One region of the Scandinavium tedordense genome, then DNA from elsewhere that is predicted to be linked to it. Evidence: predicted binding sites of a transcription regulator. Region 1 holds the regulator's gene; each other region holds the start of a gene.

Region 1 (5,732 bases):
ACCTGGCAGAATGATTAAAATCCGAGCAAGCAAGCGCCATTGTGCCTCCCGGCGTTGGCGTCCGGGTTTCGCTGATGTATGATTGCGCGCTATCTGCGCCGGGCCTGTCGTCTGGCGGCTTGTTTCCCCGAAGTCACTCTGAATCATGGCAAAAGAACAAACGGACCGAACGACATTAGATTTGTTCGCAAATGAGCGTCGCCCGGGAAGGCCGAAAACCAATCCGCTCTCGCGCGACGAACAATTACGCATAAATAAGCGTAATCAGCTTAAACGCGACAAAAGCAACGGTCTCAAACGCGTTGAGCTAAAGCTCAATAACGATGCCGTGGATGCGCTCAATGAACTGGCTGATGCCAGAAATATGAGCCGCAGCGAGCTTATCGAAGAGATATTGTTGCAACAACTGGCTGCATTACACGGCCAGGAACTTGTCTGAAAATACGGCAAAAAATCACTTTCATTTAGCAGAGAGTGCAGTACGGCGCGATTGCAGTTTCCGCGCACTTCTCCTCCTGCTATCATTGCCTTTATCTGTGGGCAACATTCCACCATCATTTCAATACGTTTCAAGAGGTTATTTTACTCATGGCAATCACAGGTATTTTTTTCGGCAGCGACACGGGTAACACCGAAAATATCGCGAAGATGATCCAGAAGCAGCTTGGCAAAGACGTTGCCGAGGTGCATGACATTGCCAAGAGCAGTAAAGAAGATCTCGAAGGTTTCGATATTCTGCTGCTGGGTATCCCTACCTGGTACTACGGTGAAGCACAGTGTGACTGGGACGACTTCTTCCCGACGCTGGAAGAGGTAGACTTCAACGGTAAGCTGGTCGCACTGTTTGGCTGTGGCGATCAGGAAGATTACGCAGAATATTTCTGTGATGCGTTGGGTACCATCCGCGACATCATCGAACCGCGCGGCGCAACTATCGTTGGCCACTGGCCGACCGAAGGCTACCATTTCGAAGCCTCTAAAGGTCTGGCTGATGACGCCCATTTTGTGGGTCTGGCCATTGACGAAGATCGCCAGCCAGAGCTGACCGCTGAGCGTGTCGAAAAATGGGTGAAACAAATCTCCGAAGAGCTGCACCTCGAAGAGATCAAGAACGCCTAATGATTTAGTACGGTGCAGCATCCGTGCTGCGCCGTATTAGCGATACGTTGTGTTAAATTAATAGATAAAAGCAATTAAATTAATCGCTACAAATTTTTAACTTTTGAGCACATGTCTGTACAATGTCACCTGTTTTGACGAGGTCGGATGTTTCGCTTTGCAGATGATGCCTCGTTTTTGAAAAGCATACTTTGCTCAGGGTTTACGTTCCCATTTAGGCCAGGCAGTCCTATAATGAGACGCATTATCCTGAATTCATTCTTAGTAATACTTCCCCATAGGGAAGTGTATCGCCTAGCAACAGGACTGATTCCGCATGACTGACAACAATACCGCATTAAAGAAGGCAGGCCTGAAAGTCACGCTTCCTCGTTTGAAAATTCTGGAAGTGCTTCAGGGGCCGGACAATCACCATGTCAGTGCGGAAGACCTTTATAAACGCCTCATTGATATGGGCGAAGAGATTGGTCTGGCAACGGTTTATCGCGTTCTGAACCAGTTCGACGATGCCGGCATTGTCACCCGCCACAACTTCGAAGGCGGCAAGTCTGTTTTCGAACTGACTCAGCAGCATCATCACGATCACTTAATCTGCCTCGACTGCGGCAAGGTTATTGAGTTCAGTGATGACTCTATCGAAACGCGTCAGCGCGAAATCGCCACTCGACATGGCATTCGTCTGACCAACCATAGCCTTTATCTTTATGGCCACTGCGCAGAAGGCGACTGCCGTGAAGATGAACACGCACACGACGCCGCTGAGAAATAATCAGCGTTTGCTCAAAAGCAAAAAGCCAACCTCGCGGTTGGCTTTTTTTGGCATAAATTTCAGGCAATCACAGAGGCCGATAGTTGAGGGTTATGGCTTTGTGGTTGTCGTGTTGTTGTTACGAATTTCCTTCCAAATCTGGTCACAGCGGGCTTTCACCGCCTGATCGTTGCCGGTATGCGTCGCCTGGATGCACTGTTGATAATCCAGAACCCGCACGGTTTCCTGATTGGCAAACTGCTGATGTGACTTCTCGGTTTTCAGTACGTCCAATACATTCTGACACGCCTGGATTTTATCCGGGTTGCCTTCGGCGGTGTTAATACACGCGCTGTACGCCTCTTTGAGCTTGTTATCTTCCTGTGGCGCCTGGGGTTGTGCGCATGCAACCAGCCCGGATGCCATCATAGCGATGAGAATCAATTTTTTCATGATACGGCCTCATAGGCGCGCGGCGACGTTAACGCTGCCGCGCGACTTGTCAGAAAATGGTGAACGGGGCGATAACAATGAATTTCACGTCACGCTCATCCTGGAAGATATTGCCGTACCCCCCGCCATAGCTCGGGATGTCGGAGTGGTTGTCGTATTGAGTAAAGTGCAGCTTGAACAGCGTGCCTTTCGCTCGCCCTTCCTGAACGGTGTACATCGCGTCGAGGCTGTAAGCTGACTCTTTAATTTTGTTTGAGGCGATATCTTCGCGCTGACCTGCACTATTGATAAGCCAGTCAGACGGTTTAGCATCCCAGGCATAAACATAAGACGCGCCCACGGCCCAGCCCGGCATATCCCAGTTTTTCAGATCATACATACCGCCGAAGAACACCGCTTTTTCGCCGTTGGCGTTGAAGTCTGAGCGGTTATCCCACCAGATATCCAGTCGGCCGTTGGAAGAAGCATAGGTTGGGGTCATACGCTGAAGGAAGTAACCCTGCTGCCCTTCCGCTTTTACCCATGTTCCTTCGAGACGCAGGTCAACAACGTCGCCCACTTTATAACCTAAGGTCAGAGCCTGTAGCCACGCGGTACCGTCATAGATATCGTTGATAGTGTTGCTGCTGACGGTGTCACGCGCACCGTAGAACTGGTAGCTGGTCGAGAGCGGCGCCCCGGCGACATCAAATTTATAGCTGGCTTTGGCGAAGTACTGATCCATAAAGCCTTCAGCCTGACCAAATGCTGCTTCGAGCACCAGGTCATTTTTGAAGTCGTATTTAGCACCGATGGAGTGCAGATACTCCACTTTGGTTTTCTTGTCGTTCTGATAGAAATGATCAGTTTCAAGGTGCCACGGAGCTTTGTACTCGTTGGTCCACATATACGAGAAGCTCAACGCCCCGGCATCCCCGTAGTCAAAGTTTGCCCCGGCTTCAGCACCCTGATAAGTACCCGGCATGAAGCTCCAGTGCGGCGCTAACAGGGTCTGGCCAGTAGGCTGAATATAACCTGCGCGTGCCCAGGTCGGCCCCAGTTTAAATTTCGCGGCGGCTTTATACAGACTGATCCCACTCTTATCGCCAGACCAGTCTTCGTCATAGCCTTTATTAACAGAGGAGAACGCGATTTCGTTTGGGTGACCGCTTTCGGCGGATTCAGCCATTTCGATTGCGGTGAAGGCCGCAATATCCAGGCCGATAAAATCTGCAGCATAACCCGACTGGAAGTCGAGATTGGCGTTCCAGGTGGAGTGAGAAAGGTTGGTTTTGTACTTGTCGCCGTCGGTTACATCTTTACGGTCACGCTCGCGCTGCCAGTAATAGATGCCGCCGGTTAAGGTTGAATCGTCTATGAATCCTGCTGCACTGGCTTGCGGAACTGCCAACCAGCCCGACATTGCGGTGACCCCGGCAATAGCCAGCGCCAGCGTACTACGTTTGCCACTGAACGTACGCATGTGTATATCCTCTTTGACTTTTAAAAACGCGTTCGCAAAGCGAACAGCGATAAAAATTAAGTACTGCAAAAAAGTAGCGAGGCAGAAAAGTCCTAACGCTATGCATGTAGACTATTTTTCGCGACGCGAATTATCAATCCTTTTTCCGCACGAAAATGCAAGATTATGACAGGGCGCACATATTTGATTGCGTTTTGTTACACATGCACGTTTCAGCATGAAGCGACGAAAACCGCTAATAGCAGGGGCTTATCAATAAGAAAGGGAAAATGGCACTAAAAAATGTAACAAGGCCGAGGCGCTGTTTCATGAATGAAAATGATATTATTTCGCATCACGAAAATGACATAAAAAAAGCGCCGCATTGCGCGACGCTTTTTATTTTCAGCAAAAGCGAAACTTATTCGCCCGCTTTTGCCCAGGTATCACGCAGGCCAACGGTACGGTTAAATACCAGCTTCTCTGCGGTGCTGTAGCGGCTGTCGAGACAGAAGTAACCTTCACGTTCGAACTGGTGCGCTTTACCCGTTTGCGCGGCTTTCAGCGACGGCTCAGCATAGCCCTGCTTGATAACCAGTGATTCCTGGTTAATGACGGACAGGAAATCTTCTGCCGCGCCCGGGTTTGGTACGCTGAACAGACGATCATACAGGCGAATCTCAACCGGCAGCGCGTGACCTGCGCTTACCCAATGGATAACGCCTTTCACTTTACGGCCATCAGCCGGATCTTTACTCAGGGTTTCCGCATCGTAAGTACAGAAGATGGTGGTGATGTTACCTTCCGCATCTTTTTCAACGTGTTCGGCTTTGATGACGTAGGCATTACGCAGACGCACTTCTTTACCCATCACCAGGCGCTTGTACTGTTTGTTCGCTTCTTCTCGGAAATCAGCACGATCGATCCAGATCTCGCCGCTGAACGGTACATCACGGCTCCCCATTTCTGGTTTGCTCGGGTGGTTCGGCATAGTGACGATTTCGCTTTCGCCCTGCGGATAGTTTTCGATAACCAGTTTAACCGGATCGATAACCGCCATCGCACGTGGCGCATTTTCATTCAGATCTTCACGAATGCAGGATTCCAGAGAGGCGATTTCTATGGTGTTGTCCTGTTTGGTCACGCCAATGCGCTTGCAGAACTCGCGGATAGACGCGGCGGTGTAACCACGACGACGCAGACCGGAGATGGTTGGCATACGCGGGTCATCCCAGGCTTCCACATGCTTGTCGGTCACCAGCAGGTTCAGCTTACGCTTCGACATTACGGTGTATTCCAGGTTCAGGCGTGAGAACTCGTACTGACGCGGATGAACCGGGATGGAAATGTTGTCGAGCACCCAGTCATACAGACGACGGTTGTCCTGGAATTCCAGCGTACACAACGAGTGCGTAATGCCTTCCAGCGCATCGCTGATGCAGTGGGTGAAGTCATACATCGGGTAGATGCACCACTTACTGCCAGTCTGGTGGTGATCGGCAAATTTAATGCGATACAGCACCGGGTCACGCATGACGATAAACGGAGACGCCATGTCGATTTTGGCACGCAGACAGGCTTTACCTTCTTCGAAACCACCCGCACGCATTTTTTCAAACAGCGCCAGGTTCTCTTCCACGCTGCGGTCGCGATACGGGCTGTTTTTGCCCGGCTGCGTCAGGGTGCCGCGATATTCACGGATTTCGTCGGCAGAAAGTTCGTCCACATACGCCAGACCTTTATTGATAAGCTCAATCGCATACTGATGCAGCTTATCGAAGTAGTCAGAGGAGTAGCAAATCTCGCCGGACCAGTGGAAACCTAACCACTCAACGTCTTGCTTGATGGACTCAACGTATTCGATGTCTTCTTTCACCGGGTTGGTGTCATCGAAACGCAGGTTGCATTGGCCCTGGTAATCCTGAGCAATGCCGAAGTTCAGGCAGATAGATTTTGCATGACCAATGTGCA
Region 2 (5,732 bases), on a different contig from region 1:
AACGTCTTCGCCCGCAACCTGCACGATTTGCTGATGGCTGCTCCGGCAGGCCTGCGTGCGACCATGGGTCTCGATCCCGGTCTGCGTACTGGCGTGAAAGTGGCGGTGGTTGATGGCACCGGCAAGCTGGTCGCCACTGACACCATTTACCCTCATACCGGCCAGGCTGCGAAATCGGCGGTTGCTGTGGCAGCGCTGTGCGAAAAGTACAACGTCGAACTGGTGGCGATTGGCAACGGTACCGCCTCGCGCGAAACCGAGCGTTTCTACCTCGACGTGCAGCAGCAGTTCCCGAAAGTAACGGCTGAAAAAGTGATCGTCAGCGAGGCCGGAGCGTCGGTGTATTCCGCCTCCGAACTCGCAGCACTCGAATTCCCGGATCTCGACGTGTCTATTCGTGGCGCGGTGTCTATCGCCCGTCGCTTGCAGGATCCGCTGGCGGAGCTGGTGAAAATCGACCCGAAATCTATCGGTGTCGGCCAATACCAGCACGATGTTAGCCAGAGCCAGCTGGCGCGCAAACTGGACGCGGTGGTTGAAGACTGTGTGAACGCCGTCGGCGTTGACCTCAATACCGCCTCCGTTCCGCTGCTGACCCGCGTCGCGGGCCTGACGCGCATGATGGCGCAGAACATCGTGACCTGGCGTGATGAAAACGGTCAGTTCCAGAACCGCCAACAGCTGCTTAAAGTGAGTCGTCTGGGACCGAAAGCCTTTGAACAATGCGCGGGCTTCCTGCGAATCAACCACGGCGACAACCCGCTTGATGCCTCGACCGTACACCCGGAAGCGTACCCGGTTGTGGAACGCATTCTGGCGGTGACCCAGCAGGCGCTGAAAGAGCTGATGGGCAACAGCGGTGAACTGCGTAACGTGAAAGCGGTCGATTTTACCGACGACCGTTTTGGTCTGCCGACCGTGACTGACATTATCAAAGAGCTTGAAAAACCGGGCCGGGACCCGCGTCCTGAGTTCAAAACCGCGAAATTTGCCGACGGCGTGGAAACCATGAATGACCTGCTACCAGGCATGGTGCTGGAAGGCGCGGTGACCAACGTCACCAACTTCGGCGCATTCGTGGATATCGGCGTGCATCAGGATGGCCTGGTTCACATCTCGTCCCTTGCCGATAAATTCGTCGAAGACCCACACACAGTGGTAAAAGCAGGCGACATCGTGAAGGTCAAAGTGCTGGAAGTGGATATGCAGCGTAAGCGTATCGCACTGACCATGCGTCTGGACGAGCAGCCTGGCGACACCAACAGCCGTCGCGGGGGCGGTCGTGAGCAGAATGCGCGACCGGCAGCCAAAGCGGCAAAACCGCGTGGACGTGAAGCCACGCCAGCCGGAAATAGCGCTATGATGGATGCACTGGCCGCAGCAATGAAGAAAAAATAAGTCACTCTCCGTCAGCCCCGTTTATTTACCCGCGGGGCTGACAGTTCACGTCATTATTCAGACACGCCTTTTTACCTCTCGTTAATTATTCTCATTATTTTTTTCACCCTGATAACAACTCTGCTTTTTCGCAAACATCCTTTCCCGCAATAAATATTGAGCCACATCAAATTCGCGCCAATTATTTGGTAAATGAACATCCGTTCACATTTTATTGATTGAAGACGGAAACCATTCTCATTATCATCGTCACTGTTGATATTTTATCCTTTTCCTGTTGGCACCATCTTTGGTTTCGTACGCCCTTGCACGCGTATGAAGGGATTTTCAATTAGCGACTCAAGCAGGTCTTATGCAATTCACTCCTGACAGTACGTGGAAGATAACCGGGTTCTCACGTGAAATTAGCCCGGCTTATCGGCAGAAATTACTTTCGCTTGGCATGTTGCCTGGCTCTTCTTTTCATGTCGTACGCGTCGCACCACTTGGCGATCCGGTTCATATTGAAACCCGTCGCGTCAGCCTGGTATTACGCAAAAAAGACCTGGCGTTAATTGAAATCGAAGCGCTTATCCGTTAATTCCCGCCAGACACAGCGAGTCCAGTAAAATGAATAAATTAACCATTGGCTTAATTGGCAACCCTAATTCCGGGAAGACGACGTTATTTAATCAGTTGACCGGAGCGCGTCAGCGCGTGGGCAACTGGTCCGGCGTAACGGTTGAACGAAAAGAAGGCCAGTTCACCACCACCGATAATCAGGTGACGCTGGTTGACCTGCCAGGCACCTATTCGCTGACCACTATCTCCTCGCAAACGTCGCTTGATGAGCAGATCGCCTGCCACTATATTCTGAGCGGCGATGCCGACCTGCTGATCAACGTGGTCGATGCCTCTAACCTTGAGCGCAACCTGTATCTGACGCTGCAATTACTGGAGCTCGGCATTCCATGCGTGGTGGCGCTGAACATGCTGGATATCGCGGAGAAGCAGCAAATTCGCATCGAAGTCGACGCGCTGGCAAAACGCCTCGGCTGCCCGGTCATCCCGCTGGTCTCTACGCGTGGACGCGGAATCGAAGCGCTGAAAATGTCCATCGACCGCCATCAGGCCAATGACGATTTAGAGCTGGTGCATTACGCGCAGCCGTTGTTGCGTGAAGCCGATTCGCTGGCACAGGTGATGCCGCAAGCGATGCCGCTCAAACAGCGTCGCTGGCTGGGCCTGCAAATGCTTGAAGGCGATATTTACAGCCTCGGCTTTGCCGGTGAACGCGCCCAACAACAGCTCGATTCCACCTTACAACGCCTGCAAACTGAAATGGATGACCCGGCCCTGCACATCGCCGATGCGCGTTACCAGTCCATTGCCGCCGTGTGTGATGTGGTGAGTAACACCCTGACCGCCGAACCGAGCCGTTTCACCGCCGCGGTGGACCGAATTATCCTCAACCGTTTCCTCGGCCTGCCGGTATTCCTGTTCGTGATGTACTTGATGTTCCTACTGGCGATTAACATCGGCGGCGCACTGCAGCCGATTTTCGATGCGGGTTCAGTGGCTATCTTTATTCATGGCATTCAGTGGGTTGGTGCCACCCTGCACTTCCCTGAATGGCTGACTATTTTCCTCGCGCAAGGGATTGGCGGTGGGATCAATACCGTGCTGCCATTAGTACCGCAGATTGGCATGATGTACCTGTTCCTGTCGTTCCTCGAAGACTCCGGTTACATGGCCCGCGCGGCATTTGTGATGGACCGTCTGATGCAATCCCTCGGGCTGCCGGGCAAATCGTTCGTGCCGCTGATTGTCGGCTTCGGTTGCAACGTGCCGTCGGTAATGGGCGCGCGTACGCTGGACGCCCCGCGTGAACGCCTGATGACCATCATGATGGCACCGTTTATGTCCTGCGGTGCGCGACTGGCGATTTTCGCGGTCTTTGCCGCAGCATTCTTCGGTCAGGAAGGCGCGCTGGCGGTGTTCTCGCTGTACGTGCTCGGCATCGTGATGGCTATCCTCACCGGCCTGATGCTCAAACACACTATCATGCGTGGCGAAGCGTCGCCGTTCGTGATGGAACTGCCGGTGTATCATGTGCCGCACCTGAAAAGTTTGATTATCCAGACCTGGCAGCGCCTGAAAGGCTTCGTCCTGCGTGCCGGTAAAGTGATTGTTATTGTCAGTATTTTCCTCAGCGCACTGAACAGCTTCACACTGAGCGGTCAGGCGGCGGACAATATCAACGATTCGGCACTGGCTTCCGTCAGCCGCGTAATCACCCCGCTGTTCAAACCAATTGGCGTGCACGAAGACAACTGGCAGGCCACCGTTGGGCTGTTCACCGGTGCGATGGCAAAAGAAGTGGTGGTTGGTACGCTAAACACCCTCTACACCGCAGAAAATATTCAGCAGGAAGCGTTCAACCCGGCTGAGTTCAATCTGCTGGATGAGCTGGGCGCGGCCGCCGGGGAAACCTGGCAGAGCCTACAAGACACCTTCAGCCTGAGCGTGCTGGCCAACCCTATCGAAGCCAGCAAAGGCGACGGTGAAATGGCAACCGGCGCGATGGGCGTAATGAGCAGTAAATTCGGCAGCGCGGCCGCCGCATACAGCTACCTGATATTCGTCCTGCTCTACATTCCATGCATCTCGGTGATGGGCGCCATCGCCCGCGAATCCAGCCGCGGCTGGATGGGTTTCTCGGTACTGTGGGGGCTGAACATCGCCTACTCGCTGTCAACGCTGTTCTATCAGGTTGCCAGCTACAGCCAGCATCCGCGCTACAGCCTGACCTGCATTCTGTCCGTGGTCCTGTTTAACGTGGTGGTGCTGGGCCTGTTACGCCGTGCTCGCAGCCGGGTCAACGTGAACCTGCTGGCGACCAGCAAAACCGTCGACAACTGTTGCAGCAGCCCGGCGGGCGACTGTCACTAAGGACGAAATCATGGCATCGATGATTGAACTGCGGAACATGCTGGCATTGCAGGGCCGAATGGAGGCTCAGCAGTTGAGCCGCGCGCTGCATACGCCACAGCCGATGGTTGACGCGATGCTGATGCGAATGGAAGCGATGGGTAAAGCGAAGCGCATTGCAGAGGAACCGGCGGATTGTCTGAGTGGAAGCTGTAAGAGCTGCCCGGAAGGGAAAGCCTGTTTGCGTGAATGGTGGATTTTACAGTAACGACTCATTGATGTATCAAACGAAGAAGCGGGCCACTGGCCCGCTTTTTACTTATTTGTAGATATCGGCGTTGGCGTGAACGGTTTTCTCGTTCTTCTGGCCTGCAATCACTACGAAGTAAGTGGCGCCTTTTTCATCGGCTTTTTTCGACAGATCGTGTTTAGCATCCATTGGCGATGTAGTGCGCGAGGTGGTCACCGTGCCAATCTTGGTGAGGTTCATTTTTGCCACGTCCTCTTTCTGAATTTCTTTGGCCGCAAACGCGCCGAAAGACAGAGAACCCAGTATCAGTGCCGTAACCATACCCGTAACATATTTCATAGCCGTACTCTCCTTAGGACCATTTTATGTGGGCACTGCGCGCGTAAAGGCAATGCGCTGACGCAGCGACCTTATAAGTATTGTCGCTGATATAAATTTCGCCAGTTTGTCTTAAAAATCAGACTATCAACTGCCTAAGTGCCACCAACTGCTGACAAAATTCCATCGGATGAGAGATAAATGGGGCATGTGCCGCTTGGCTGAAAACATGTGACTGGCTGTTCGGCCACTGCACATCCAGAAGCGGGACCACCTTACGCGGTACCAGCCCGTCGAGGCGGCCATAAAGCCGCAAGAATGGCATCTCAAGCGAAGCAAGCGGCTCGCGCAAATCCGCAGTTTTGAGAATTTCCAGCCCGCCGTTAAGCACGTCGGTCGTCGGCATCGGCAACGCCAGCACCGTGCTTTTCAGTCGACGTGCATCCTGGCGTGCGCTCTCTGTGCCGAGCGTCTGGAGTGCGAGGAAACGCTCTACCGTGCGCTGAAAATCATCGCTCAGCTGCTGCTGAAAACCGGACAATACCTCAGGTTTGATGCCCGGCCAGTCGGCCTGGGCGGAAAAACACGGCGAAGACGCGACGGTTACCAGCGCCTGCACACGTTCCGGAGCGGTCAGCGCCGCCAGGCTTGCGACCAGCCCGCCCAGACTCCAGCCGAGCCAAATCGCTTTTTCCGGCGCTTTCATCAGTACCAGACGGGTCATTTCTGGCAGCGAAAGTGCACCAAAACCCGCACTGCGCCCGAAGCCCGGTAGGTCCACCAAATGAAGAGTGAATTGCGAACTCAGTTCCGGCGTAATGCAATCCCAGACTCCCGCGTTCAGTCCCCATCCGTG
Region 3 (5,732 bases), on a different contig from region 1:
AAAAAATCCGCCAGCATCGCAACCCGCTTAGCAGGCGTGAGCATCTGCCGTGCCGCCGTCGTAAACGCCTCGAGCGCGTTGTCATCCGCTTTCGCAGGCTTAAGCGTGAGAGCGCTTACAGGCGCTGTAGCCGGGGCTTTGGCAACGTCTGCCGGTAACATGAGGTACGCTGGACGGCGTTCGGTGAGCATTTCCCGCAGCACGCGGTCGATTTCCTGGCAGGCGTTGCTGGTGGTCAGTTTCGCTCTGGCGACGCTCAGTGGAATGCTCATTTCGAAAAAGTGGCCGAAATTACCATCGCCGAGGGTGTGATGTAGCAGTTCGCCCTTCTGTTGGCTGCCCGTGCCCGGTGCGCCAACGATATGCAAAACAGGTACGTATTCGGCAAAACTCCCGGCAATACCGTTCAGGGCGCTAAGCTCCCCAACGCCGTAGGTTGTGAGCAGCGCGCCCGCGCCGTGTATCCGGGAATATCCATCGGCGGCATAGGCTGCATTCAGCTCATTCGCACAGCCCACCCAGCACAGCGTTGGGTGATCGATGACATGGTCGAGAAACTGCAAATTATAATCGCCCGGCACGCCGAACATATGGTCAATACCGCATCCGGCAAGACGATCCACCAGATAATCCGCGATTGTGTAATTCGTTTGCATAGCCATCTTCCTTTCGCCGCATAGATATTCTGAGTATTAGAGATGCGCGAAGTCTGTCCAGAAGGATAAGGATTTGTTAGTGGAAAGTTAAATTTACAGATTTTAAGGGTGTACCTGCGTGGCAACATTGATTAGTGTAAACGTATACACACCCTTTCCTCATTGGAGGTTTTTATGGTTTATCAGGCAAACCCGGCACGCTATCAGGCAATGGAATATCACCGCTGTGGCCGAAGCGGACTGAAGTTACCGGCGATTTCGCTGGGCTTATGGCATAACTTTGGCGATGAAACATTGCTGGAAACCAGCCGTCAGTTGCTGCGTCATGCGTTCGATCTCGGGATTACCCATTTTGACCTCGCCAATAACTACGGCCCACCACCGGGATCTGCCGAAAGCAATTTCGGCCGCATTCTGCGGGAAGATTTCCTTCCCTGGCGTGATGAGCTGATTATTTCCAGTAAAGCCGGTTACACCATGTGGGATGGCCCGTATGGCGACTGGGGTTCGCGCAAATACCTGATTTCAAGCCTCGACCAGAGCCTGAAACGCATGGGTCTGGAATATGTCGATATTTTCTATCATCACCGTCCTGACCCGGAAACGCCGCTGGAAGAAACCATGCGCGCACTGGACCATGTGGTGCGCCAGGGTAAAGCACTGTACGTAGGTCTTTCCAATTACCCGGCAGACCGCGCCCGTGAAGCGTTTGCAATTTTGCAGGATCTCGGTACGCCGTGTCTTATTCACCAGCCGAAATACTCAATGTTAGAACGTTGGGTGGAAGACGGCCTGACGGATCTGCTTGAAGAACAGGGCGTCGGCTCGATTGCCTTTTCCCCGCTGGCGGGCGGGCTGCTGACGGACCGCTACCTGAACGGCATTCCGGCGGATTCACGCGCCGCCAGCGGGAGCAAGTTCCTGAGCGCGGATAGCATTACCGAAGAGAACGTCGCTAAGGCGCGCAAGCTGAATGAAATCGCGCAGCAGCGTGGGCAGAAATTGTCGCAGATGGCGCTGGCCTGGGTGCTGCGTGATGACAAAATCACGTCGGTGCTGATTGGTGCCAGCAAGACGGCGCAGCTTGATGATGCAGTGGGTATGCTCAATAACCGCCAGTTTTCTGCGCAGGAAATTGCAGCAATCGATGCCATTTTGAAAGGAACAAAATAACGCCACCTTTAGCAATTAGTGCTGTGACCTGGGATTTAGGAGTTGCTCCAATGCTGCGGGGTTGTAACACCTCGTAAGATTGCGTTAACAGGCCCACTAAGGCCCCGGACGTAAGGAGAGATTCATGTTCAGGTCACTGATTCTGGCTGCAGTTTTACTGGCGAGCGCCCCGATAGTGGCGAATGCAGGCGAACTCACCCTGATCCCATCGGTAAAATTACAAATTGGCGATCAGGATCATTATGGTAATTACTGGGACGGCGGCCACTGGCGCGACCGCGACTACTGGCACCGTAATTACGAGTGGCGTGACGCGCGCTGGCGCCATCATGATAACGGCCGGCATCGTGGTTGGGACAAACGTAACGCCTACGAGCGCGGCTACCGTGAAGGCTGGCACGACAGGAATGACCATCGTGGCGGTTGGGGTCGCGGCCCGGGCCGTGGCGGTCATGGACACGGTGGGCATCACCATTAAAAAAAGCAGCCTGAGAAGGCTGCTTTTTTATTGTCTTCAACGCGGAATTACAGGTCGAGCAGCGTGCCTATCAGCAGCCAGCCATTCAACGCTACCACCAGCGCCACAATCACCCAGCCAATCCGTTTTACCCAGAGCGTGTTGACCAGATCGCCCATCAGTTTCGCATCACTGGTAAATCGCAGTAGCGGCACCAGAGCCAGGGCGATACCGAAGCTCAGCAGCACCTGGCTCATCACCAGAATACGCGTTGGGTCCAGCCCCAGAAAGATGACCACAAACGACGGCAGCATAGTGACTGCACGGCGGACCCACAGAGGAATGTGGAAGCGAATAAAGCCCTGCATGACGACCTGTCCGGCCAGGGTACCGACCACGGTAGATGACAGCCCTGCGGCAATCAAACTCAGACCGAAGATAGTCGCTGCCGCGTGGCTGAGCAGTGGTTCGAGCGTCAGGTACGCCTGATCCAAATCGGTAATGCCGGTGTGACCGCGGAAGTGAAACGCCGCCGCGGCCGTGGCCATCATCGCCAGATTCACAAACCCGGCAATAGTCATGGCAATCGCCACATCCCATCGCGTCGCGCTGTAGCGCTCCTGCCGCGAACCGCCGTGCAGGTGCTGCGTTAGCGAAGAATGCAGGTAAATTACGTGCGGCATGATAGTTGCACCCAGCACGCCTGCCGCGAGAAACACCGCTTCAGACGTTGGTAACGATGGGATAATCATCCCTTTCGCCAGTGGTGCCAGCGCGGGCTGCGAGAAAATCAGCTCGACAATATACGCGGCCGCCACAAACAGCAGCAGCCCGCCGATGACTTTTTCCAGCGGTTTTTGGCCACGCCGTTGCAGCATCAAAATCAGGAAGGTCGCAATCCCGGTCAGGACCGCCCCTTGGAATAACGAGATACCGAGGATCAGCTTGAAACCAATCGCCGCACCAATGAATTCCGCCAGATCGGTTGCCATGGCGATAATTTCCGCCTGCACCCAGTAGAACCACACCAACGGACGCGGATAGTGGTCACGAATTTGTTCGGCCAGGTTTTTACCGGTGGCAATCCCGAGTTTGGCTGACAGCACCTGAATCAACATCGCCATCAGGTTTGCCCACACCACCACCCACAGCAGCTGATAGCCGTAGCTGGCCCCAGCCTGAATGTTGGTGGCGAAGTTACCCGGATCGATATAGCCGATGGCAGCAATGAACGCAGGCCCCATTAATGCAAACCGCATCTTGCGTGCTGCGCGACTGCTGCTACTCTCAACGCGACTGTTTGTCATTTTCTGCCTCAGAAATATAGCCTTTGCTATGTTTCATGCTATCAAAATGAGAATGATTATCAAGTTCATTTGAAAAGGTGATAATAATTTCTTTGATAGACAGGAACGATAGCCGGGGAACAAATATCAGCCATGTTATCGAGTAGAGTAACGTCAGGATGATTCAATCGTCAGATTAGTACATTAACTCAACTTTTAACACCTTTACATAACATAACAATTTTGTATGGTTGATCACCTTTTTTGAGTTTGCTCACAGGATTAACCGATAGTGCGGTCTAGATCTCGTTTTCTTTTAGCTTGTTGCATAGAATGTGCACGGAAATTTAACCTGCCTCATATTTGGAGCAAATATGGACCGCGTTCTACACTTTGTCCTCGCGCTTGCTGTGGTTGCGATTTTGGCTTTGCTGGTCAGCCACGATCGTAAAAAGATTCGCATTCGCTATGTTATTCAATTGCTTGTCATTGAAGTTCTGTTAGCCTGGTTCTTCCTGAACTCTAATGTCGGCCTGGGATTTGTGAAAGGATTCTCCGAGATGTTCGAAAAACTTCTCGGATTCGCTAATGAAGGGACAAATTTCGTCTTCGGTAAAATGAACGATGAAGGCCTCGCATTCTTCTTCCTGAAAGTGCTTTGCCCGATTGTATTCATTTCCGCACTGATTGGTATTTTGCAGCACATCCGTATTCTACCGATTGTTATTCGCGCTATCGGTACCGTGCTGTCTAAAGTCAACGGTATGGGTAAACTGGAGTCATTCAACGCGGTTAGCTCCCTGATCCTCGGTCAGTCCGAAAACTTCATCGCTTATAAAGACATTCTCGGCAAGATGTCACGCAACCGTATGTACACCATGGCGGCGACCGCAATGTCTACCGTTTCGATGTCCATCGTCGGCGCGTACATGACCATGCTCGATCCGAAATTTGTGGTTGCAGCACTGGTGCTGAACATGTTCAGTACTTTCATCGTTCTGTCGCTCATCAACCCATATCAGGTTGATAAGAGTGAAGAGAACCTGCAGATGTCTAATCTGCACGAAGGTCAAAGCTTCTTCGAAATGCTGGGCGAGTACATTCTGGCTGGCTTCAAAGTAGCGATCATCGTTTCCGCTATGCTGATTGGCTTTATCGCACTGATTGCTGCACTTAATGCGCTGTTCTTCACCGTGACCAGCTGGTTCGGCCACGGTATCTCCTTCCAGGGCATTCTGGGCTATATCTTCTGGCCTGTTGCGTGGGTGATGGGTGTTCCTGCTCATGAAGCTCTGCAAGTCGGCAGCATCATGGCGACCAAAATGGTGTCTAACGAATTCGTTGCAATGATGGATCTGCAGAAAATTGCCAGCACGCTCTCTCCGCGCGCGGAAGGCATCCTGTCCATCTTCCTGGTTTCCTTCGCCAACTTCTCTTCCATCGGCATCATCGCCGGTGCGATTAAAGGCCTGAACGAAGAACAAGGGAACGTAGTTTCACGCTTCGGCCTGAAACTGGTTTACGGTTCTACGCTGGTGAGCGTGCTGTCCGCATCCATCGCCGCACTGGTTCTGTAAGTCAGTCAATACGTTGTCAGATGTCGTCAACAAGCCGGGTTTATCCCGGCTTTTTTTATGCCCGCAGTTCCGCAAGTGGACGGGGTTTCCCAATGAAATACCCCTGCAGATAATCGACACCCATTGAGTACAGCAGCGTTTGTTGCTCAGCGGTTTCAACATATTCCGCCACCAGAGTCAGTTTTTTCACTCGCGCCAGGTCACAGATAGATTTGACGATCATCTCATCCATCGGGTCGGTAAGAATGTCACGCACGAAACAACCATCAATCTTAACGATATCGGCTTCCAGCTGCTTTAAACGTTCGTAGTTCGCATAGCCAGTACCGAAATCATCTATCGCTATCAGGCAGCCATACTCCCGCAGACGCTGGATGTTCAGCATACTGGCTCCCGAACTGGACAGCAGTTGCTGTTCGGTGATTTCAATAGTGACCAATTCAGGGGCAACGTCGTACTGCTTAAACAGCGCGAGAATTTTATTGGCTATCTCCTTTTGCATCAGCGTGAACGGCATCAGGTTGACGGAGAAACGCTCGCCCGGCAGCTCCTTCATCGCTTTGAACAGCGTCTCTACCACCAG
Region 4 (5,732 bases), on a different contig from region 1:
TGCCGCCGTACTACTACGGCCAGACGGCAAATCAGGTGCTGAGCTATTTCCGTGAAATTGGCCAACGCCTCGACGGTAAATGGTTCGCCTACAATTTCCCGGCGCGAACCGGCTGCGATATCACTCCCGAAATTGCCGCTAATCTTGCTGCTGAATTTCCGCACTTCGAGGGCATTAAAGATACGGTCGATTGCCAGTCGCACACCCGCAACATGATCCATGCCACCAAAGCCGTACGAGCCGATTTTGCCGTGCTGTCAGGCTACGACGAATACTTCATCCCGAACCTAATGGCGGGCGGCGCTGGGGTGATTTCTGGGCTGAACAACGTCATGCCTGAGTTATTTGTTCAGGCACGGGAAGCGTGGCAGAAAGGTGATTTAACCGCATTGACGCACGCACAACGGGAGATCGGCCGCTTCATGTCAATTTACGCCATCGGCGATGATTTCGTGACCACGATTAAAACCGTCGTCTCACGCAAGTTCGGTTACTGTACACCCGTTTCTCGCAACGCGGGCGGGGCGCTCAACGCTGAACAGCTGGCAACTGTCGACCGTCAGTTCAGCATTCGCTAAAAACAAAAAAAGCCCGGTTACGCCGGGCTTGTTATGGTAGGCCCGGCGTAACCGGGCAGAATCATCGCCACTATTTCACCGTATTACGCACATCGATTGCCACCGACCTGGCTTTCACTCTGCGTGACCAGACAGACGTAATAATCGGCACCAGAATCGAGGTAACAATCACCGAGGTCGCCACCAGCGACGTCGCTGCCGGGGCCATCGGTTTAAACGCGGGCACCATTTCCGCAATTAACACCGGCGTGGCAACCGCAGCTCCCGCAGAACTGGACGCCGCAATCCCGGCGGTACCGTCACCGCCGCCAATCAGCCTATCGGCAATGATCAGCGGGATTCCCGTCACGACAATCACTGCCAGACCCAGTACAACACCCAGCACGCCGGTTTGGGCAATCACGCCTAAATCGATGGTATTACCCAGTGCGAAGGCGAAGAACGGGATCAACGTTTGCACCGCTTTGCCGAAGAACTCCCGCAATTCAGGATCAAGATTACCCAGCAGGAAACCGACCAGGAATGGCAGCACCGCACCGACAAACACGTGCGGCTCGAACGAGGCAATACCCGCCGTGCCGAGAATAATCATGGTCATCAGCGGGCCGGATTCCAGCGACATCAGCACGAACGCGCCAGCTTCTTCTTTGGTGCCGTACTGCTGCATGATAGAGGCGTACAGCCCGCCGTTGGTCATGTCCATACACGCGACAAGCGCCAGCGTGGATAGCCCGGCGAAGAACCCAGCCTCAACGCCATGCTCAGGGATAATACGTGATGCAATGGCGGCAACCACCCACGCCACAGCAATTTTGGTGACGACCAGCGTGCCGGATTTACGCAGAACCGTACCTGTCGCACTCAGCTTGATGGAAGCGCCCATACAGAAAAACCACACCGCCAGAATCGGCACCGTACCGGTGATCATCCCGTTGGTGAACGAGCCGAAATACTTACCCGCATCAGGGGAAAAGGTATGACACAGCGCGCCGATAAACAGCGGAACCAGCATCATGCCACCGGGGATTTTTTCAATGGTACGTTTGATTTGCATGTCACCACCCGTAAAAACCTGTTGTATTGGCTATGTTTTTAGCGTTTTCGTGCACTCGAGAGCGCCGCAGCAGGCAAAACAATAGTCCCTACGGGAAGAGAGAACAGTGATCTCACGAACAAATTAAAACGCAGTTTTACATTTATAGGATCAATGTTTTTATTTTTGACATTAATCACATCTCACGGCTGCAGGCATAAAAAAACCCTGCTAATCAGCAGGGTTTTTGTGCTACCAGAAGGCAACAGAGGCGCGGGGTCGCCTTATTTTTTAGCCGCGAAACGTGCAGCAGCTTCGTCCCAGTTCACCACGTCCCAGAACGCTTTGATGTAGTCCGGGCGACGGTTCTGGAATTTCAGGTAGTAAGCGTGTTCCCACACGTCCAGGCCCAGGATTGGGAAACCGGAGGTGCCAGAAACAGCTTCACCCATCAGTGGGGAATCCTGGTTAGCGGTAGAAACAACGGCCAGTTTGCCGTCTTTCAGTACCAGCCACGCCCAGCCAGAGCCGAAACGGGTAGCAGCCGCTTTCTCGAACTCTTCTTTGAATTTATCAACAGAGCCGAAGGTGCTTTCGATAGCCGCTTTCAGGTCGCCCTGCAGAGTGGTACCGGTTTTCAGGCCTTTCCAGAACAGGCTGTGGTTTGCGTGACCGCCAGCGTTGTTACGCAGAACGGTTTTCTTGTCTGCTGGCAGCTGATCCAGTTTGGTGATCAGTTCTTCAACAGGCAGGTTTGCAAACTCAGGCAGGCTTTCCAGCGCAGCATTCGCGTTGTTCACATAGGCCTGGTGGTGTTTAGAGTGATGGATTTCCATCGTCTGCTTGTCGAAGTGCGGCTCAAGGGCATCGTACGCGTACGGCAGGGATGGCAGGGTATAACTCATATTCATCTCCAATTATCATCGGGCGGCAGAGGTGTTACGCCGCGTAAGCAGTTGGTCCATTATAGTTAATTAAATGATATTGAAAATGTTTATCAATGCCGTAGTTTTAATAAGGTTATAACTTTTAGGTATGTGGCTGATTTTGTGAGCCTGCTCAAGAGGAACACGCGCTTTTTGCCAGGTATGGGGCTTGGACGGCAGCGGTCTGAAGGTTAATTAATTGACTAATTTTTACACTCGTTACGTCAGATGAAAGATTCATCGATGTAAAACATTGAGGGTAAAAAAATGAGTCACGCGATTACGATGGGTATTCTTTGGCATTTGATAGGTGCGGCCAGTGCAGCCTGTTTCTATGCCCCGTTCAAGAAAGTTAAAAATTGGTCCTGGGAAACCATGTGGGCGATTGGTGGTTTTGTCTCATGGTTGATTCTGCCCTGGGCAATAAGCGCCATGTTGTTGCCTGATTTCTGGGCGTACTACCGTTCCTTTAATGCCTCTACGCTGCTGCCGGTGTTCCTGTTCGGCGCGATGTGGGGCATCGGGAATATCAACTACGGCCTGACCATGCGCTATCTCGGCATGTCGATGGGGATTGGTATCGCTATCGGCATCACGCTTATCGTCGGCACCCTGATGACGCCCATCCTCGACGGCCAGTTCCACGTGCTGGTCGGCACCGAAGGCGGGCGAATGACGCTGCTGGGCGTGCTGGTGGCCGTGATTGGCGTGGGTATCGTCACGCGCGCCGGTCAGCTGAAAGAACGCAAAATGGGCATCAAAGCCGAAGAGTTCAACCTGAAAAAAGGTCTGATTCTGGCGGTAATGTGCGGCATTTTCTCGGCGGGAATGTCCTTCGCCATGAACGCGGCCAAACCGATGCATGAAGCGGCGGCCGCCCTCGGCGTCGATCCCCTGTACGTGGCGCTGCCAAGCTATGTCATCATCATGGGCGGTGGCGCGGTAATTAACCTCGGCTTCTGCTTCTTCCGCCTGGCAACCAAGCCAAACCTGTCGGTAAAAGCAGACTTTGCGCTGGCAAAACCGATGATCATCGGCAATATCCTATTTTCCGCCCTCGCGGGCCTGATGTGGTATTTGCAGTTCTTTTTCTACGCCTGGGGCCACGCCAGCATTCCAGCACAGTACGATTACATGAGTTGGATGCTGCACATGAGTTTCTACGTGCTGTGCGGCGGTTTGGTTGGGCTGATTATGAAAGAATGGAACAATGCCGGTCGTCGTCCGGTCGGTGTGCTGAGTCTGGGCTGCGTGGTGATTATCATCGCCGCGAATATCGTGGGCTTAGGCATGGCGAACTGATTACGCTGCTGTCTTATTACGATGACGCCACTGTCCTGGCGTCATCCCCACTTCCCGGTTAAACACCACCGAAAAGTAGTTACTGTCCTCAAAACCGCAGTGCATCGCAATTTCCCCGATCATCAATTCTGAATGCTGCAGCAGATATTGCGCGTGGCAAATCCGCAACTGGCGTAAATAGTGGTTGATGGTCATCCCCGTCTGGCTGCGGAACTGCTGACGTAGCGTGCGTTCACTGCAAGTTTGCTGTTCGCAGAATTGATCCAGCGCGAAAGTCCGGTTCAGGCTACCCGCCAGCGCGGTGAGCAGTTTATCGAGCAGCGCTTCGCTCTCCGTCGCGGCCAGATTATCCGTGGCGTATCGATGACGGCGCAGCGCCACCACCAGCTGTGCAAACAGCAGCTCAGCCATGTCGTTCGCGTGGCTGCAGGTTTTATGGCTCTCTTGTTCCAGGGCGGTGATCACCTGCCGTACCTGAGCCATGCCGCTGCTGCCAATCCGCCAGTGCGGCGTCCAGACAGTGCCATGCAGGCCGGGAATGTGCGCCGCCCAGTCCAGATTGAGCTTCAACCGTTCCGGACAATAGATAATATTCTGCAGCACCAGGTCATTCACCGAGGCGTAGGAGTGCTTGTCTTCCGCGCGAATGTAAAACAAATCGCCCCGCGTTATGCGGTACGGGCGATCGTTGAGGATGTGCAGCCCGTTGCCGCGCCACACCAGCACCAGCTCACAGAACTCATGCGTGTGCTCAGCAAACACGTTTTGCGGGTAGCGATCGGCCACCGCCACCGCTTGCTGCGGCGACGTAAAAAATTCGGCTTTTCGAAGAATGAGTGGAGCAGGCACAGCGAAACCTCAAACAGCGGATAACCGGATATTATTAGCTGTTTTTACAGCAAAAAACGGTGACTGGTCTCGCGTTACTGAAGTACGGTGTCGCGCCCCTGACGAATGTCACGCGGAGACCATTGAAACTCGCGGCGAAAAAGCGTCGAAAAGTGGTTACTGTCGCCAAAACCACAGCGAAATGCAATATCTGTGACGCTTTCGTCACTGTGGCGGAGAAGGTGACGCGCTTTGGTCAGACGAATGCGATTGAGGTAGCGCTGCGGCGTCATACCGGTATGTTGTTTGAGTTGGCGATGCAGGGTACGCAGCGACAGCGAAAATCGGTCAGCAACCTCTTCCCAGCACACATCATCGGCGAAATGGTCTTCCAGCCACGCCATCAGCAAACTCAGGCGAGCATCGTTATTGGTCGCCTCTGCCGCCAGGCTGCCTTTACGCAAATGCACCAACAGCTGCATAAACAGAATTTCGCGGTTGGCGATGGCGTGCATGTCATCCCCACTATCGAGCGCTGCCATCTGCTGTACAACCTGCCGGACTTGTTGCAACACCGCCTGATTCACCCGCCAGTGCGACGGGTATACGCCATCCTGCTCCTGCGGCAGCAGCTGTTGCAGGCCGGACAGAAACCGGAACGCGTCCGGAGACCGGTATAGCACATTGGTCAGACACAGATTGTCGGTGTGCTCATACAGATGCCGGTCGTGATCGCGCACGAAACAGACCGTACCGCCAGTGATGGTATACGGCTGGCCGTTAAATACGTGAATACCCGTGCCGTGTTCGACGATCACAATCTCATGAAAATCATGGTGATGTTCCGGGAATTCAGCCTGTGGAAGCCGTGGCTCAATGGCAACAGGTGCATGTCCTGACGGAAAAAAATCCACGCTGTGCAATACGGTCATGACGGCCCCACTAAATGAGAAAAGTTATCAGGATAATAAGCAGCCCCCGCCATTCTCACCTTGAATTTTTGACAGCAAAGCGCGCAAACCCTGTTCGTTTTTCAAGAAACGACAGGAAAAATCAGGAAATGCG

The links. Region 1 encodes Fur, which represses iron uptake genes when iron is present. Its sites were predicted from a motif close to ATAATAATGAGAACNACTATCAA; they were not measured.
Region 2: the regulator Fur is predicted to act here: its motif matches at 1,477-1,499, upstream of feoA (ferrous iron transporter A).
Region 3: the regulator Fur is predicted to act here: its motif matches at 3,634-3,656, upstream of MUU46_RS10125 (Nramp family divalent metal transporter).
Region 4: the regulator Fur is predicted to act here: its motif matches at 2,590-2,612, upstream of sodA (superoxide dismutase [Mn]).

The regions. Positions count from the first base shown of each region.
Region 1 covers NZ_JALIGG010000057.1:294,744-300,475, reverse strand. The annotation lists gene ybfF (esterase) at 1-14, shown strand, start outside; gene ybfE (LexA regulated protein) at 146-439, shown strand; gene fldA (flavodoxin FldA) at 589-1,119, shown strand; gene fur (ferric iron uptake transcriptional regulator) at 1,436-1,888, shown strand; gene chiQ (ChiQ/YbfN family lipoprotein) at 1,979-2,320, opposite strand; gene chiP (chitoporin ChiP) at 2,370-3,782, opposite strand; gene glnS (glutamine--tRNA ligase) at 4,183-5,732, opposite strand, start outside.
Region 2 covers NZ_JALIGG010000055.1:359,792-365,523, reverse strand. The annotation lists gene MUU46_RS12625 (Tex family protein) at 1-1,398, shown strand, start outside; gene feoA (ferrous iron transporter A) at 1,751-1,978, shown strand; gene feoB (Fe(2+) transporter permease subunit FeoB) at 2,008-4,329, shown strand; gene feoC ([Fe-S]-dependent transcriptional repressor FeoC) at 4,340-4,576, shown strand; gene MUU46_RS12605 (YdgH/BhsA/McbA-like domain containing protein) at 4,628-4,897, opposite strand; gene bioH (pimeloyl-ACP methyl ester esterase BioH) at 5,016-5,732, opposite strand, start outside.
Region 3 covers NZ_JALIGG010000054.1:242,256-247,987, forward strand. The annotation lists gene MUU46_RS10110 (alpha-keto acid decarboxylase family protein) at 1-656, opposite strand, end outside; gene mgrA (L-glyceraldehyde 3-phosphate reductase) at 831-1,829, shown strand; gene MUU46_RS10120 (DUF2502 domain-containing protein) at 1,954-2,307, shown strand; gene MUU46_RS10125 (Nramp family divalent metal transporter) at 2,355-3,593, opposite strand; gene MUU46_RS10130 (NupC/NupG family nucleoside CNT transporter) at 3,947-5,149, shown strand; gene MUU46_RS10135 (sensor domain-containing phosphodiesterase) at 5,205-5,732, opposite strand, start outside.
Region 4 covers NZ_JALIGG010000046.1:15,928-21,659, reverse strand. The annotation lists gene MUU46_RS01820 (dihydrodipicolinate synthase family protein) at 1-578, shown strand, start outside; gene kdgT (2-keto-3-deoxygluconate transporter) at 649-1,632, opposite strand; gene sodA (superoxide dismutase [Mn]) at 1,896-2,516, opposite strand; gene rhaT (L-rhamnose/proton symporter RhaT) at 2,805-3,839, shown strand; gene rhaR (HTH-type transcriptional activator RhaR) at 3,840-4,688, opposite strand; gene rhaS (HTH-type transcriptional activator RhaS) at 4,763-5,599, opposite strand.